3 regions of the Pseudomonas sp. YA1 genome follow, and region 1 is predicted to be linked to each of the others. Evidence: predicted binding sites of a transcription regulator. Region 1 holds the regulator's gene; each other region holds the start of a gene.
What was found. The regulator sigma-54, encoded in region 1, starts transcription at its own class of promoters, with help from an activator protein. The targets are predictions, from matches to a motif close to ANTGGCATNNANNTTGCTNT.
Positions count from the first base shown of each region.

Region 2: the regulator sigma-54 is predicted to act here: its motif matches at 1,957-1,976, upstream of AC4OR5_RS16005 (CmpA/NrtA family ABC transporter substrate-binding protein).
Region 3: the regulator sigma-54 is predicted to act here: its motif matches at 2,937-2,956, upstream of glnA (glutamate--ammonia ligase).

Region 1 is NZ_JBZWBG010000004.1:157,878-162,751, forward strand. Features, by position in the region: gene rapZ (RNase adapter RapZ) at 1-509, opposite strand, end outside; gene ptsN (PTS IIA-like nitrogen regulatory protein PtsN) at 511-975, opposite strand; gene hpf (ribosome hibernation-promoting factor, HPF/YfiA family) at 989-1,297, opposite strand; gene AC4OR5_RS07080 (RNA polymerase factor sigma-54) at 1,375-2,868, opposite strand; gene lptB (LPS export ABC transporter ATP-binding protein) at 3,094-3,819, opposite strand; gene lptA (lipopolysaccharide transport periplasmic protein LptA) at 3,819-4,346, opposite strand; gene lptC (LPS export ABC transporter periplasmic protein LptC) at 4,333-4,874, opposite strand, start outside.
Region 2 is NZ_JBZWBG010000010.1:137,907-142,780, forward strand. Features, by position in the region: gene acnB (bifunctional aconitate hydratase 2/2-methylisocitrate dehydratase) at 1-1,886, shown strand, start outside; gene AC4OR5_RS16005 (CmpA/NrtA family ABC transporter substrate-binding protein) at 2,063-3,271, shown strand; gene AC4OR5_RS16010 (ANTAR domain-containing response regulator) at 3,288-3,866, shown strand; gene AC4OR5_RS16015 (polysaccharide lyase family 7 protein) at 4,096-4,791, shown strand.
Region 3 is NZ_JBZWBG010000005.1:195,378-200,251, forward strand. Features, by position in the region: gene AC4OR5_RS08950 (mechanosensitive ion channel family protein) at 1-879, shown strand, start outside; gene AC4OR5_RS08955 (hypothetical protein) at 876-1,280, opposite strand; gene glnA (glutamate--ammonia ligase) at 1,428-2,837, opposite strand; gene thiI (tRNA uracil 4-sulfurtransferase ThiI) at 3,174-4,628, shown strand; gene typA (translational GTPase TypA) at 4,845-4,874, shown strand, end outside.

The sequences.
Region 1 (4,874 bases):
TCGACGAGGAACGCAGTGCCGGGTTCCGGCTTGTTCAACAGGCGCAGTTTGATGGTGTCGCGCAGCTGATAGAGGTTGAGGCTGGTGGTGTCCAGCTTCAGGTCGGCGAGGTCGGCGATCGGTCCGAGCAATTGGCTCTCGTCGCCAATCGCCTCCGCCAGCGAACGGGTGTCGGTGGTCAGCGGGTGGCGCCGGCGGGTTTCCGAGAATCGTTTGAGCAGCGTCTCGTCGTCGGCGTCGAGATACAGCACATCGCAGTTGATGTGGTTGTCCCGCACTTCCTGCAACAGTTCGGGGAAGCGCTGCAACTGGCTGGGCAGGTTGCGGGCGTCGATCGACACCGCCACCTGTGGCTGCAGTAGCTCCGTGTGCAACAGGGCGCGCTGCGCCAGGTCGGGAAGCAGGCTGGCGGGAAGGTTGTCGATGCAATAGAAACCGTTGTCTTCGAGGACGTTCAGGGCGGTGCTCTTGCCCGAGCCCGAGCGGCCGCTGACGATGATCAGGCGCATGTCATTGCCCGTTCTGTACGTCTACCACGATCTGATAAAGCGCCTCGGCAGTGGGAGCGCTGCGCAGGCGGTCGCGTACGTCGGCACGGTCGAGCATGGCGGCGATCTGCCGGAGCAGTTCGAGATGTTCTTCGGTCGCGGCCTCCGGTACCAGCAGGACGAAGAGCAGGTCGACCGGCGCGCCGTCCAGCGCGTCGAAGTCCACGGGAGCATCCAGGTGCAGCACGGCGCTGATGGGGCTCTGGCAGCCAGACAGGCGGCAGTGCGGAATGGCGATGCCATTGCCGAAGCCGGTGGAGCCGAGTTTTTCCCGGGCCACCAGGTTTTCGAAGATGGTCTGGGCGTCGAACTCCGGCAGCTCCCTGGCTACCAGGTTGGCGATTTGTTCGAGTACGCGTTTCTTGCTGCCACCCGGCACGTTCACGAGGGAACGGCCGGGGGTCAGGATTTGCTCAAGTCGGATCATAGGGGAGGGGAGATCAGCGGGCGCCTACGCCTTGCTGCCGTTCGAGATACTTCTCTTTGTGTTTGATCAGTTGACGGTCGAGTTTGTCGATCAGCAGGTCGATGGCCGCGTACATGTCCTCATGTTCCGCATTGGCTACGATCTCGCCACCGGCGATGCGCAGGGTAGCTTCGATCTTCTGCTTCAGTTTCTCGACCTCCATGATCACCTGAACATTGGTGATCTTGTCGAAATGGCGCTCCAGACGGCTCAGTTTCTCGCCGACATAGTCGCGCAGGGCGTCGGTCACATCCAGTTGATGGCCACTGATGTTGACTTGCATACCGCGTTCTCCTTGTTGCCCGTGTGTAAGTGGCAGGTTAGCAACCTGCCTCCGGAACACCTTGGCGTGGATCAACGTCACACCAGTCGCTTGCGCTCGCTCGAAGGGGCTATGCCCAGGGATTCGCGGTATTTGGCGACGGTGCGGCGAGCCACTTGAATGCCCTGTGCCTCCAGTAAACCAGCGATCTTGCTGTCGCTCAATGGCTTTTTCGCATTTTCCGCGGCCACCAGTTTCTTGATGATCGCGCGGATCGCGGTGGACGAGCATTCCCCGCCTTCAGCGGTACTGACGTGACTTGAAAAGAAATATTTCAGCTCGAAAATGCCACGCGGCGTATGCATGTATTTCTGCGTGGTGACCCGCGAAATGGTCGATTCGTGCATGCCCACCGCTTCGGCGATGTCATGCAGGACCAGCGGCTTCATGGCTTCTTCGCCGTAGTCGAGGAAACCGCGCTGGTGCTCGACGATCTGGGTGGCGACCTTCATCAGCGTTTCGTTGCGGCTCTGCAGGCTCTTGATGAACCAGCGGGCTTCCTGCAACTGGTTGCGCATGAAGGTATTGTCGGCGCTGCTATCGGCGCGGCGGACCATGCCGGCGTAGGTGGCGTTGACGCGCAGGCGCGGCATCGCCTCCTGGTTCAGCTCGACCAGCCAGCGCTCGTTGTCCTTGCGCACGATGACGTCGGGGACGATGTATTCGGCTTCGCTCGATTCGATCTGCGAACCGGGCCGGGGATGCAGGCACTGGATCAGCTCGATGACCTGGCGCAGTTCGTCTTCCTTGAGCTTCATGCGCCGCATCAATTGGCTGTAGTCGCGGCCGCCGAGCAGGTCGAGGTAGTCGGATACCAGGCGCAGCGCTTCGTTCAGCCAGGGCGTGGTGGACGGCAACTGGCGCAGTTGCAGCAGCAGGCACTCGCGCAGGTTGCGGGCGCCGATGCCGGCGGGTTCCAGTTGCTGGATGCGGCGCAGCACGACTTCCACTTCGTCGAGCTCGACGTCCAGTTCCGGATCGATGGCGGCGAGGATTTCTTCGAGGGACTCTTCGAGGTAGCCATCGTTGTTGATGCTATCGATGATGGTCACCGCGATCATCCGATCGGTGTCCGACATCGGTGCCAGGTTGACCTGCCACAGCAGGTGGCTGTGCAGGCTCTCGCCGCTGCTGGTGCGCGCGGTGAAGTCCCATTCGTCATCGTCATTGCTGGGCAGGCTGCTGGCGCTGGTCTGGTAGATGTCTTCCCAGGCGGTATCCACCGGCAACTCGCTGGGTATGCGTTCGCTCCACTGGTCGTCGTCGAGGCTTTCGACGCTGGGCGTGGTGCTTTCCTGGAGAGGGCTCTCCTGGGGCGCGCTGGCCGCCTGTTCGGCGCCATCGGCGAGGGGGTCGCTGTTGTCGAAATCGTCGCCGTCTTCCTGGCGTTCGAGCATGGGATTGGATTCCAGCGCTTCCTGGATTTCCTGCTGGAGGTCCAGGGTGGATAGCTGGAGGAGGCGTATGGCCTGTTGCAGCTGCGGCGTCATCGTCAGCTGCTGGCCCATCTTGAGGACTAGCGATGGTTTCATGGCTGAGGGCTTAGTACCTTATTCGCTGGTACCGGATGGCACCATCCACTACTACGGGTGCCGAGGTGGCGGCACCGCCAGGAAGCAAATTATATGCCTGAATTTTCGTACTTTGCCTAGGGTTGCTCTGAATAAATCATCCGCTCCAGGCGGCACTCGTGGTTGCGAAACCGCGGGCGAGCGGAACCGCTCCGGCGAGGCCGGAGGGCGCGCTAGGAGATTTCTTCAGAGGCGGAACTCGTGCCCCAGGTAGACTTCCTTGACCAGGTCGTTGGCGAGGATGCTCTCGGCATCCCCCTCCGCGATCAACTGCCCATCATTGACGATATACGCCGTTTCACAGATGTCCAGGGTCTCGCGGACGTTGTGGTCGGTGATGAGGATGCCGATACCCTTCGCCTTGAGGTGATGGATGATCTGCTTGATGTCGCCGACCGAGATCGGGTCCACGCCGGCGAAGGGCTCGTCGAGGAGGATGAATTTCGGCGCGCTGGCCAGGGCGCGGGCGATTTCCACCCGGCGTCGTTCGCCGCCGGACAGGCTCATGCCGAGGTTGTCGCGGATGTGGTGGATGTGGAATTCCTGCAGCAGGCCTTCCAGGGCTTCCTTGCGACCGTTGCGATCGAGGTCGCTGCGGGTCTCGAGGATCGCCATGATGTTGTCGGATACCGACAACTTGCGGAAGATCGAGGCTTCCTGCGGCAGGTAGCCGATGCCGGCCCGGGCGCGCCCGTGCATCGGCAGGTGGGTGACGTTCTGCTCGTCGATGCGGACCACGCCCTGGTCGGCCTGGACCAGGCCGACGATCATGTAGAAGCAGGTGGTCTTGCCGGCACCGTTCGGACCGAGCAGGCCGACGATCTGCCCGCTATCGATGGACATGCTGACGTCGCGGACGACTTGCCGGCCTTTATAGCTTTTGGCCAGGTGCTGGGCTTTGAGCGTTGCCATTACTGGGCCTTTTTCTTCGGCTGGATGACCATGTCGATGCGCGGGCGCGGGCTGGTCACCTGGGAGCCGGTGGCACGACCCGCGTTGACGATCTGGCGCTGGGTGTCATAGACGATCTTCTCGCCTTCGAAGGTGTTGCCTTCCTGGATCACCTTGGCCTGGTCGATCAGCACGACCCGGTTCTGCGTGACGAAGTACTGGATGGTCAGGCCATAGGCCTTGGTCACGTCCTTGTCCGGAGCGGGTTTCTGCTCATAGTAGGCAGGCTTGCCGACCGAGGTCACGACCTCGATGTCGCCGTTCTTGTCCTGCTTCAGGGTCACGGTGTTGCCGGTCAGCTTGGTGCTGCCCTGGGTCACCACGACGTCGCCGCGGTAGACCGCGACGCCCTGCTTGTCGTCCAGTTCGGCGCTGTCGGCCTGGACGCGGATCGGTTGTTCGCGGTCCGAAGGCAGGGCCAAGGCCATGGAGCTGCCGAGGGCGGCAGTCAGACCGAAAATAAGGGGGAGGGTATTAACGAACCTCATGCTGACCTCTTACGTTGGACAGCAGGTGCATCCGGCTGTCTTTCAGATACGCTTTCATTCCAACAGCCGTCGTCACTCCATTGGCCGCGTCGATTTTAACGGCTTGCTCGGTCTGTGCATAATTCTTGTCGGGGAATACGGTCAGCCGAGTGGTGGTCAGGATGCTTGGTTGGCCCTTGGCATCGGTACGTGCGACGCGCACGTCGTCGATGAGTTCGACCTCCTTGCCTTTCGGTCCGACTTCGGCGCGGGCGCTCTGGATGTGCCAGGGTTGCACGTTGCCACGGAAGAGCAGCAGGTCGGGGGTGGTGACGAAAGTGATGTCCGTGGCTTTCTGGTGCTCCAGCTTCACTGCGGTCATCTCGTAGTCGAGGCTGCCGTCCTCCTGGTACTGGAGGCTATGGGCATTCTCGGCATAGTAGTCGATGGTGTTGTCCTGGCCGGGGCGGGTCGGCTGTTCGTTGAACAGCTCGAGCCCGACGTTCCAGTAGTAGCCCGCGACGATCAGCAACAGGGCGATCAGGGCGA
Region 2 (4,874 bases), on a different contig from region 1:
CCGGTTCCTCGCGCAAATCCGCCACCAACTCGGTGCTGTGGTTCTTCGGCGACGACATTCCGTTCGTGCCGAACAAGCGTGCCGGCGGCTTCTGCTTCGGCACCAAGATCGCGCCGATCTTCTACAACACCATGGAAGATGCCGGCGCCCTGCCGATCGAGTTCGACTGCACCAACCTGGCCATGGGCGACGTCATCGACGTATACCCCTATGAAGGCAAGGTCGTTCGCCACGACAGCGGCGAAGTGGTCACCACCTTCGAGCTGAAGACCCCGGTCCTGCTCGACGAAGTCCGCGCCGGCGGCCGTATCCCGCTGATCGTCGGCCGTGGCCTGACCGAGAAGGCCCGCGCCGAGCTGGGCCTGGGCGCCTCCGACCTGTTCCGCAAGCCGGAAGCACCGGCCGATAGCGGCAAGGGCTTCACCCTGGCGCAGAAAATGGTCGGCCGCGCCTGCGGTCTGCCGGAAGGCCAGGGCGTGCGCCCGGGCACCTACTGCGAACCGAAGATGACCACCGTCGGTTCCCAGGACACCACCGGCCCGATGACCCGCGACGAACTGAAGGACCTCGCCTGCCTCGGCTTCTCCGCCGACCTGGTGATGCAGTCCTTCTGCCACACCGCGGCCTATCCGAAGCCGATCGACGTCAAGACCCACCACACCCTGCCCGACTTCATCATGACCCGTGGCGGCGTGTCGCTGCGTCCGGGCGACGGCATCATCCACAGCTGGCTGAACCGCATGCTGCTGCCCGATACCGTTGGTACCGGCGGCGACTCGCACACCCGCTTCCCGATCGGCATCTCGTTCCCGGCCGGCTCCGGCCTGGTGGCCTTCGCCGCCGCCACCGGCGTGATGCCGCTGGACATGCCGGAGTCGGTGCTGGTGCGCTTCAAGGGCAAGCTGCAACCGGGCATCACCCTGCGCGACCTGGTCCATGCGATCCCTTACTACGCGATCCAGCAGGGCCTGCTGACCGTCGAGAAGAAAGGCAAGAAGAACATCTTCTCCGGCCGCATCCTCGAGATCGAAGGCCTCAACGACCTGACCGTGGAACAGGCCTTCGAGCTGTCCGACGCCTCGGCCGAGCGTTCCGCCGCCGGCTGCACCATCAAGCTGCCGGAACAGGCGATCGCCGAGTACCTGAAGTCCAACATCACCCTGCTGCGCTGGATGATCGGCGAAGGCTACGGCGACCCGCGCACCCTGGAGCGTCGCGCCCAGGCGATGGAAGCCTGGCTGGCCAAGCCGGAGCTGCTGGAAGCCGACAAGGACGCCGAGTACGCCGCGGTGATCGAGATCGACCTGGCCGACGTCAAGGAGCCGGTGCTCTGCGCGCCGAACGATCCGGACGACGCGCGCCTGCTGTCGAGCGTACAGGGCCGCAAGATCGATGAAGTGTTCATCGGCTCCTGCATGACCAACATCGGCCACTTCCGCGCCGCCGGTAAGCTGCTGGACAAGGTCAAGGGCGGCATCCCGACCCGTCTGTGGCTGGCTCCGCCGACCAAGATGGACGCCCACCAGCTGACCGAGGAAGGCTACTACGGCATCTACGGCAAGGCTGGCGCGCGCATGGAAATGCCGGGCTGCTCGCTGTGCATGGGCAACCAGGCTCGCGTCCAGACCGGTTCCACCGTGGTCTCCACTTCGACCCGTAACTTCCCGAACCGTCTGGGCGATGCCACCGATGTGTTCCTGGCATCGGCCGAGCTGGCGGCGGTCTCCTCGATCCTCGGCAAACTGCCGACCGTGGAGGAGTACATGGCCTACGCGAAGGACATCGACAGCATGGCTGCCGACGTCTACCGCTACCTCAGCTTCGACCAGATCGCCGAGTTCCGCGAAGCGGCTGCGAACGCCAAGATCCCGGTCGTCCAGGCCTGATCCAGCGACGCGTCGAACAAGCCCCGCCCCGTGCGGGGCTTTTTCTTGCCCGGCGAAAACCCCCGCGCCGCCTGGCATAGCGCTTGCTGTGGCAGCTATGGAAAAGCGCGCCGACGACGGCGCCGGCGCACTGGAAAACGGGACGGCCGCGCCGCCCTCCCGCACTCGAGGTGGTGATGACAGACAGAGCGATACGCAGCCAGGCCTGGGCCGGCGGTTCCGACGCACCGGAAAAGAGCGCCCTGGACATCGGTTTCATGGCGCTGACCGATTCGGCCTCGCTGATCGTGGCCGCCACCCAGGGCTTCGCCCAGCCCTACGGCCTCACGCTCAATCTCAGGCGCCAACCGTCCTGGGCCACCTTGCGCGACAAGCTGCTCAGCGGCGAGCTGGATGCCGCGCAGTGCCTGTACGGGCTGGTCTACGGCGTCCAGCTCGGCCTCGGCGGCAGCGCGGCAAGCGAGATGGCGGTGCTCATGGGACTGTGCCAGAACGGCCAGGCGATCAATCTTTCCGAACCGCTGAAGCAGGCTGGCGTGACCAGTGCGGAGGCACTGCTCCGGCATCGGCGCCAGAATGGTGCACGCCTGACCCTGGCGCAGACCTTTCCCACCGGTACCCACGCGCTCTGGCTGAACTACTGGCTGGCGAGCATCGGTCTGCATCCGCTGCACGACGTGCACAGCGTGGTGGTTCCACCGGCGCAGATGGTCGGCCATCTCCAGGCCGGGCGCATCGACGGGTTCTGCGCCGGCGGCCCCTGGGGCGCCCTGGCCGTGGACCAGGGCCAGGGCTTCACCATCGCCACCAGCCAGGCGATCTGGCCGGACCACCCGGAAAAGGTCCTCGGCACTACCCGCGCCTTCGTCGACGCCTACCCGAACACCGCCCGCGCGCTGGTCATGGCGGTCCTCGACGCCAGCCGCTTCATCGAACAGAACGCCGAGAACCGCCTGGGCACCGCGCAACTGATCAGCGGCTGCGACTATGTCGACGCTCCGCTCGGCGCGATCCAGCCGCGCTTCTTCGGCCGCTACCAGGACGGCCTCGGCAACGCCTGGCAGGACCCGCATCCGCTGCGCTTCTACGCCGACGGCGAAGTCAACCGGCCCTGGCTCTCGGATGGCATGTGGTTCATGACTCAGTTCCGCCGCTGGGGCCTGCTGCGCGAAGACCCGGACTACCTGGGCATCGCCCGCAGGGTCCAGCAGACCGCGCTGTACCGCGATGCCGCGACGGCCCTTGGCCTGTGCCTGGACGGCGCCGACATGCGCCGCTCGACGCTGATCGACGGGCGTATCTGGGACGGCAGCGACCCCGCCGGCTACGCCCGCAGCTTCCCGATCCACGCCCTGGCCGAAACCGGCCAGGGCATCGACCTCTGACCCTGGTGCGCCCGCCATGCTGCGTATCCTGCTGATCGACGACACGCCGAAGAAAGTCGGACGCCTCAGGGCCGCCCTGCTCGAGAGCGGTTTCGAAGTGGTGGACGAGTCGGGGCTGACCATCGACCTGCCGGCGCGCGTCGAAGCGCTGCGTCCCGACGTGATCCTGATCGACACGGAGTCTCCCGGCCGCGACGTGATGGAGCAGGTCTGCCTGGTCAGCCGCGACCAGCCGCGCCCGATCGTGATGTTCACCGACGAGCACGATCCGGGAGTGATGCGCCGCGCCATCCAGTCCGGGGTCAGCGCCTACATCGTCGAAGGCATCCAGGCCAGCCGCCTGCAACCGATCCTCGACGTCGCCATGGCGCGCTTCGAGAGCGACCAGGCGCTGCGCGCTCAACTGCAGGCGCGCGAGGCGCAGTTGGCCGAACGCAAGCGCATCGAGCTGGCCAAGGGCCTGCTGATGAAGATGAAGCATTGCGGCGAGGAGGAGGCCTACACGCTGATGCGGCGCCAGGCCATGAGCCGCCAGCAGAAGCTGATCCAAGTCGCCGAGCAGATCATCGCCATGCACGACATGCTCGGCGGCTGAATCCGGCTGGGCAGCTGGCGATCATATCGCCAGCCACCCTGCTGGCCCCCGGCGCAGAGCGGCGCGGCTATGCTCGTGCGCCCGGAACGGCCCTATCCGTTCTGGGAGCTACCCCCTCGCCACCCTCGACTAGCATGACCAGGGAGGCCCGCAGTGGACGCCCAGGGCTAGGAGCCGCAGGCGTCCGCCCGAACCGCACCGCCGACTCAGCGGTCAGGAGATGCTCAGCATGATCGATCTCAGCACCTGGAACCTTACCATTCCCACCGAACCCACCCCGCAGGTGATCACCACCCAGCAACTCAACAACGGCTACCAGAGCCGGTACTTCCAGCAAGGCAACGATGGCGGCCTGGTCTTCTGGGTGCCCATCGACGGCTCGCACACCGAGGACAGCACCTATCCTCGCACCGAACTGCGCGAAACCCAGGCCGACGGCAGCCTCGACAACTGGTACTACTGGCAGGCCGACAACGAACTGCGGGTGACCATGAGCGTCGAGAAGGTCCCCTCGAAGAACAAGGTGATCATCGGCCAGATCCACAGCAAGTCGCCACAGACCGACGACGGCGAACCTCTGGTGAAGCTGCAGTACTACTACAAGCCCGAGGAAGGCCTCGGCCGGGTCGAGGCGCTGGTACGCAACCACCCGGACGATTCCTATAGCCGCAACGTGTCGATCCTCGAGCAGGTACGCCTGGGCGAGCGCTTCAACTACAGCCTGCGCGTCACCTCCAGCGGCGAGTTGGCGGTGCGCGCGCGCAGCCAGGACGGCGAAGAGGACGCCTACTACCAGACCCTCGGCAGCGCCTGGAACGACCAGTTGCTCTATTTCAAGGCCGGCGCCTACGTGAACGACAACGCCGGCGACAGCGGCGAAGGCAGCCGCGTGACCATCTACCACCTGAACACCGCCCATCGCTGAACCGCCGACGGCGCACGGACGCGCCGCCCCAGCCCTGTGCAAGCCCCCGACGCCTGCCACCGCGGCGTGCACGCCCGACGCCA
Region 3 (4,874 bases), on a different contig from region 1:
ATTCGCTATGCGGAAGGCGAGGGCGAGCAGATCAGCATGAAGGTGGTCAGCTTCGGCACCACCCTGCTGGTCGCCTGGCTGATCTGGATCCTCACCGATACCGCGATCCAGCACAGCCTCGGCCTGGGCGGCAAGAGCCGGCCGAACACCCGCGCGCTGACCATGCTGCCGCTGATCCGCAACGTACTGTTCGCCACCATCGCGGTGATCGCCCTGATCGTCGCCCTGGCCAACATGGGCATGAACGTCACCCCGTTGCTGGCCGGTGCCGGCGTGATCGGCCTGGCCATCGGCTTCGGCGCGCAGTCGCTGGTGGCGGACCTGATCACCGGCCTGTTCATCATCATCGAGGACTCGCTGTCGATCGACGACTACGTCGACGTCGGCGGCCACCTTGGCACGGTCGAGGGCCTGACCATCCGTACCGTGCGCCTGCGCGACCTGGACGGCGTGGTGCATACCATCCCGTTCAGCGAGATCAAGAGCATCAAGAACTACTCGCGCCAGTTCGGCTACGCGATGTTCCGCTGGCCGGTGCCGGCGAGCATGCCGATCGACGACGCGGTGGCGCTGGTGCGCGAGGTCGCGATGGAGCTGCGCAGCGACCCGGCGGTCTACCGCAACCTGTGGTCGCCGATGGAATTGCAGGGCGTGGAGAGTTTCGACAACGGCCAGGCGATCCTGCGCTTCCGCTTCAAGACCGCGCCGATCAAGCAGTGGGAGGTCCAGCGGGCGTTCAACCTGCGCCTGCGTCGGCGCCTCGACCAGGCCGGCCTCGAACTGTCCATGCCGCGTCTCAACGTACAGTTGAGCCGGGCGCCCAAGGCGAAATCCGCGGAACCGGACGAGCAGGGCACGCCGGCGGACGGTGGCATCTAGCGCGACAGGATGACCCGACAGATGCGGCGCATGTCGCGGTCGTCGATGCCGTCGCACTGCCACGGCGCACGCGATACCACGGCCCGGCACTGGCGGCGCATGTCGCGGCTGTCGATGTCGTCGCAGCGCTTGCGGTCGCCGCGGACGATGGCGCGGCACTGGCGGCGCGTGTCGCCGTCGCGGATGTCGTCGCAGTCGTAGCGCTGTCCCGGCGCCAGCAGCGCGCCGCAGTAACGCCGCAGGTCGCGGCTGTCGATGTCGCCGCAATCCCCGCTGTCGCCGCGCTCCAGGGCGTTGCACATGCGCCGCAGGTCGCGGTCGTGGATATCGCGGCATTCGGTGCCGGCCTGGGCGGGCAGGCTGAGGACGACGGCGAGCAGGAGCCAGAGAGAGTGACGCATGGACGGTCCTTATCCTTGGGGCGGGGAGCGCGGCAAGTCTAACCGAACGGCGCGGCGAACTTTGCTTTTCTCCATGGGCCGGCCCATAAAAAAGGCCTCCCGAAGGAGGCCTCAAGAGGGTGACTCGTTGTTATAGGAAACGTTGGATCAGACGCTGTAGTACAGGTCGTATTCCAGCGGGTGCACGAAGGTGCGCACCTTGATCTCTTCTTCGCTCTTCAGCTCGATGTAGGCATCGATGAACTCGTCGGTGAACACGCCGCCCTTGGTCAGGAACGCGCGGCCCTTGTCGAGTTCTTCCAGCGCCTCTTTCAGGCTGCCGCAAACCTGCGGGATTTCCTTCGCCTCTTCCGGCGGCAGGTCGTACAGGTTCTTGTCGGCGGCATCGCCGGGGTGGATCTTGTTCTGGATGCCGTCCAGGCCGGCCATCAGCAGCGCGGCGAAGGCCAGGTAGGGGTTGGCTGCCGGGTCCGGGAAGCGCGCTTCGATACGGCGGGCCTTCGGGCTGGATACGTAGGGGATACGGATCGAGGCGGAACGGTTGCGCGCCGAGTAGGCCAGCATCACCGGAGCTTCGAAGCCCGGGACCAGGCGCTTGTAGGAGTTGGTCGAGGGGTTGGTGAAGCCGTTCAGGGCCTTGCCGTGCTTGATGATGCCGCCGATGAAGTACAGGGCGGTCTCGGACAGGCCGGCATAGCCTTCGCCGGCGAAGGTGTTCTTGCCGTCCTTGGAGATCGACATGTGCACGTGCATGCCCGAGCCGTTGTCGCCGTACAGCGGCTTCGGCATGAAGGTCACGGTCTTGCCGTAGGCGTCGGCGACGTTGTGCACGCAGTACTTCAGGGTCTGCACTTCGTCGGCCTTGGCGACCAGGGTGTTGAACTTCACGCCGATCTCGTTCTGGCCGGCGGTTGCCACTTCGTGGTGGTGGACTTCGACCACCAGGCCCATTTCTTCCAGGGCGTTGCACATGGCGGTGCGGATTTCATGGTCGTGGTCGACCGGCGGTACCGGGAAGTAGCCGCCCTTCACGCCCGGGCGATGGCCCTTGTTGCCGGACTCGATGTCGGCGTCGGTGTTCCAGGAAGCCTGCTCGGAGAAGATCTTGAACATCGAGCCGGAGATGTCGGACTTGAACTTCACTTCGTCGAAGATGAAGAACTCCGGTTCCGGGCCGACGAACACGGTGTCGCCGATGCCGGTGGACTTCAGGTACTCCTCGGCGCGCTTGGCGATGTTGCGCGGGTCGCGCTCGTAGCCTTGCATGGTGCTCGGCTCGATGATGTCGCAGACCAGGATCAGGGTCGGCTCTTCGGTGAACGGATCGAGGACGGCGGTGCTGTCGTCCGGCATCAGGATCATGTCGGAGGCTTCGATGCCTTTCCAGCCGGCGATGGAGGAGCCGTCGAACATCTTGCCGGCTTCGAAGAACTCATCGTCCAGCGCGTCGCGAGCCGGCATGGTGACGTGTTGCTGCTTGCCCTTGGTATCGGTGAAGCGCAGGTCTACCCACTTCACGTCATGGTCTTTGATCAGTTGGTGCGACTTGTACGACATGCTGTCCTCCAGGAGGGATTAGAGCTGGGAGCTTTTTCTGTGCCCCAGTATCGGGTGATGCCGGCCGGAATACTCCGCCAGGGCAACCTGCCTCACAAGTGAGCAAGTTGCGTGCCAGTGCCCGGAATCGGGCAGGGCCCCATGTTTGGCGGGGCCAGGTCTTCTTCAGGGTAGCTGGGCGGCCTTCGGGTGCACCGTTATGGTGCTCCATGTTGGTGCATCATTCCATTTTGGTGCAGCAAAAATAACTGTGCATATTTCTGCTCAATACGTGAGCAATTTCAGATATAATTCCGCCCCTTTTTTTCCGTCGCCCCGCGCGTTCGCGTCCCTCGCATGAAACTCATCGTCAAGACCTTCCAGGAAATCACCATCAAGAGCCGGCCGGTGCGCAAGCGCTTCATCCGGCAGTTGGCGAAGAACATCCGCGCGGTGCTGCGCGACCTGGACCCGGAGCTGAAGGTCGAGGGCGAGTGGGACAACCTGGAGGTAGAGACCGCCGTGGTCGACGCCAAGGCCAGGCGCGAGATGATCGAGCGCCTGACCTGCACCCCGGGCATCGGTCATTTCCTCGAGGTCCACGAGTATCCGCTGGGCGATTTCGACGACATCCTCGCCAAGTGCAAGGCGCATTTCGGCGACCAGTTGGCCGGCAAGACCTTCGCCGTGCGCTGCAAGCGCGCCGGCAAGCACGCGTTCACCTCGATGGAGGTGGAGCGTTACGTCGGCAGCGGCCTGCGCCGCGAATGCGGGGCTGCCGGGATCGACCTGAAGCAGCCGGAAGTCGAGGTGCGGATGGAAATCCGCCTCGACCGCCTGTTCGTCATCCATCGCCAGCATCCGGGCCTGGGCGGCTATCCGCTGGGCGCGCTGGAGCAGGTGCTGGTGCTGATGTCCGGCGGCTTCGACTCGACCGTGGCGGCCTACCAGATGATGCGCCGCGGGATGATCAGCCACTTCGTGTTCTTCAACCTCGGCGGGCGCGCCCACGAACTGGGGGTGATGGAAGTCGCCCACTACCTGTGGGAGAAGTACGGCCGCTCGCAGCGCGTGCTGTTCGTCAGCGTGCCGTTCGAGGAAGTGGTCGGCGAGATCCTCACCAAGGTCGACGACAGCTATATGGGCGTGACCCTCAAGCGCATGATGCTGCGCGCCGCCAGCCGCGTGGCCGAGCGCCTGGAGCTGGACGCGCTGGTGACCGGCGAGGCGATCTCCCAGGTGTCCAGCCAGACCCTGCCGAACCTCTCGGTGATCGACCGGGTTACCGACACCCTGGTGCTGCGCCCGCTGATCGTCAGCCACAAGCAGGACATCATCGACACCGCCCGGCAGATCGGCACCGCCGAGTTCGCCCGGCACATGCCGGAATACTGCGGGGTGATCTCGGTGAACCCGACCACCCAGGCCAAGCCCTACCGCGTCGAACACGAAGAGTCGAAATTCGACATGGCGGTGCTCGAGCGCGCCCTGGAGCGCGCCACCCAGCGCACCGTCGACCGGGTGATCGACGAACTCGGCCAGGACCTGCAGGTGGAAGAGGTCGGCGAGGTGCTGCCCGGTCAGATTGTCATCGATATCCGCCATCCTGATGCCCAGGAAGACGAACCCCTGGCCCTGGAAGGCGTCGAAGTCCAGGCGCTGCCGTTCTACGCGATCAACAGCCGCTTCAAGGAACTGGACGCCAACCGCCAGTACCTCCTGTATTGCGACAAAGGGGTGATGAGCCGCCTGCATGCCCATCACCTGCTCAACGAGGGGCACACCAATGTGCGTGTTTATCGTCCGGCTTAAGCAGCCGGGCTTGTTCGGCGGCAGCATCCGCCACCGTCCTCCCGACACGTCCGCCGCCTAGGCCGATGCCCGCCCTTCGGCGTGCCGGCCGGACCGGGGCAGCGTCCGCCTGCTGCCCGCCCCTTAATTGAAGAAGCCTGTCGTGTCGGGCGCCGCCCTGTCCGACCCCACCACCGCCGCGAAGCCGCGCTTCGGGCGTTAAACGAGACAAGACTTGTGATCGAAAATCTGCGCAACATCGCCATC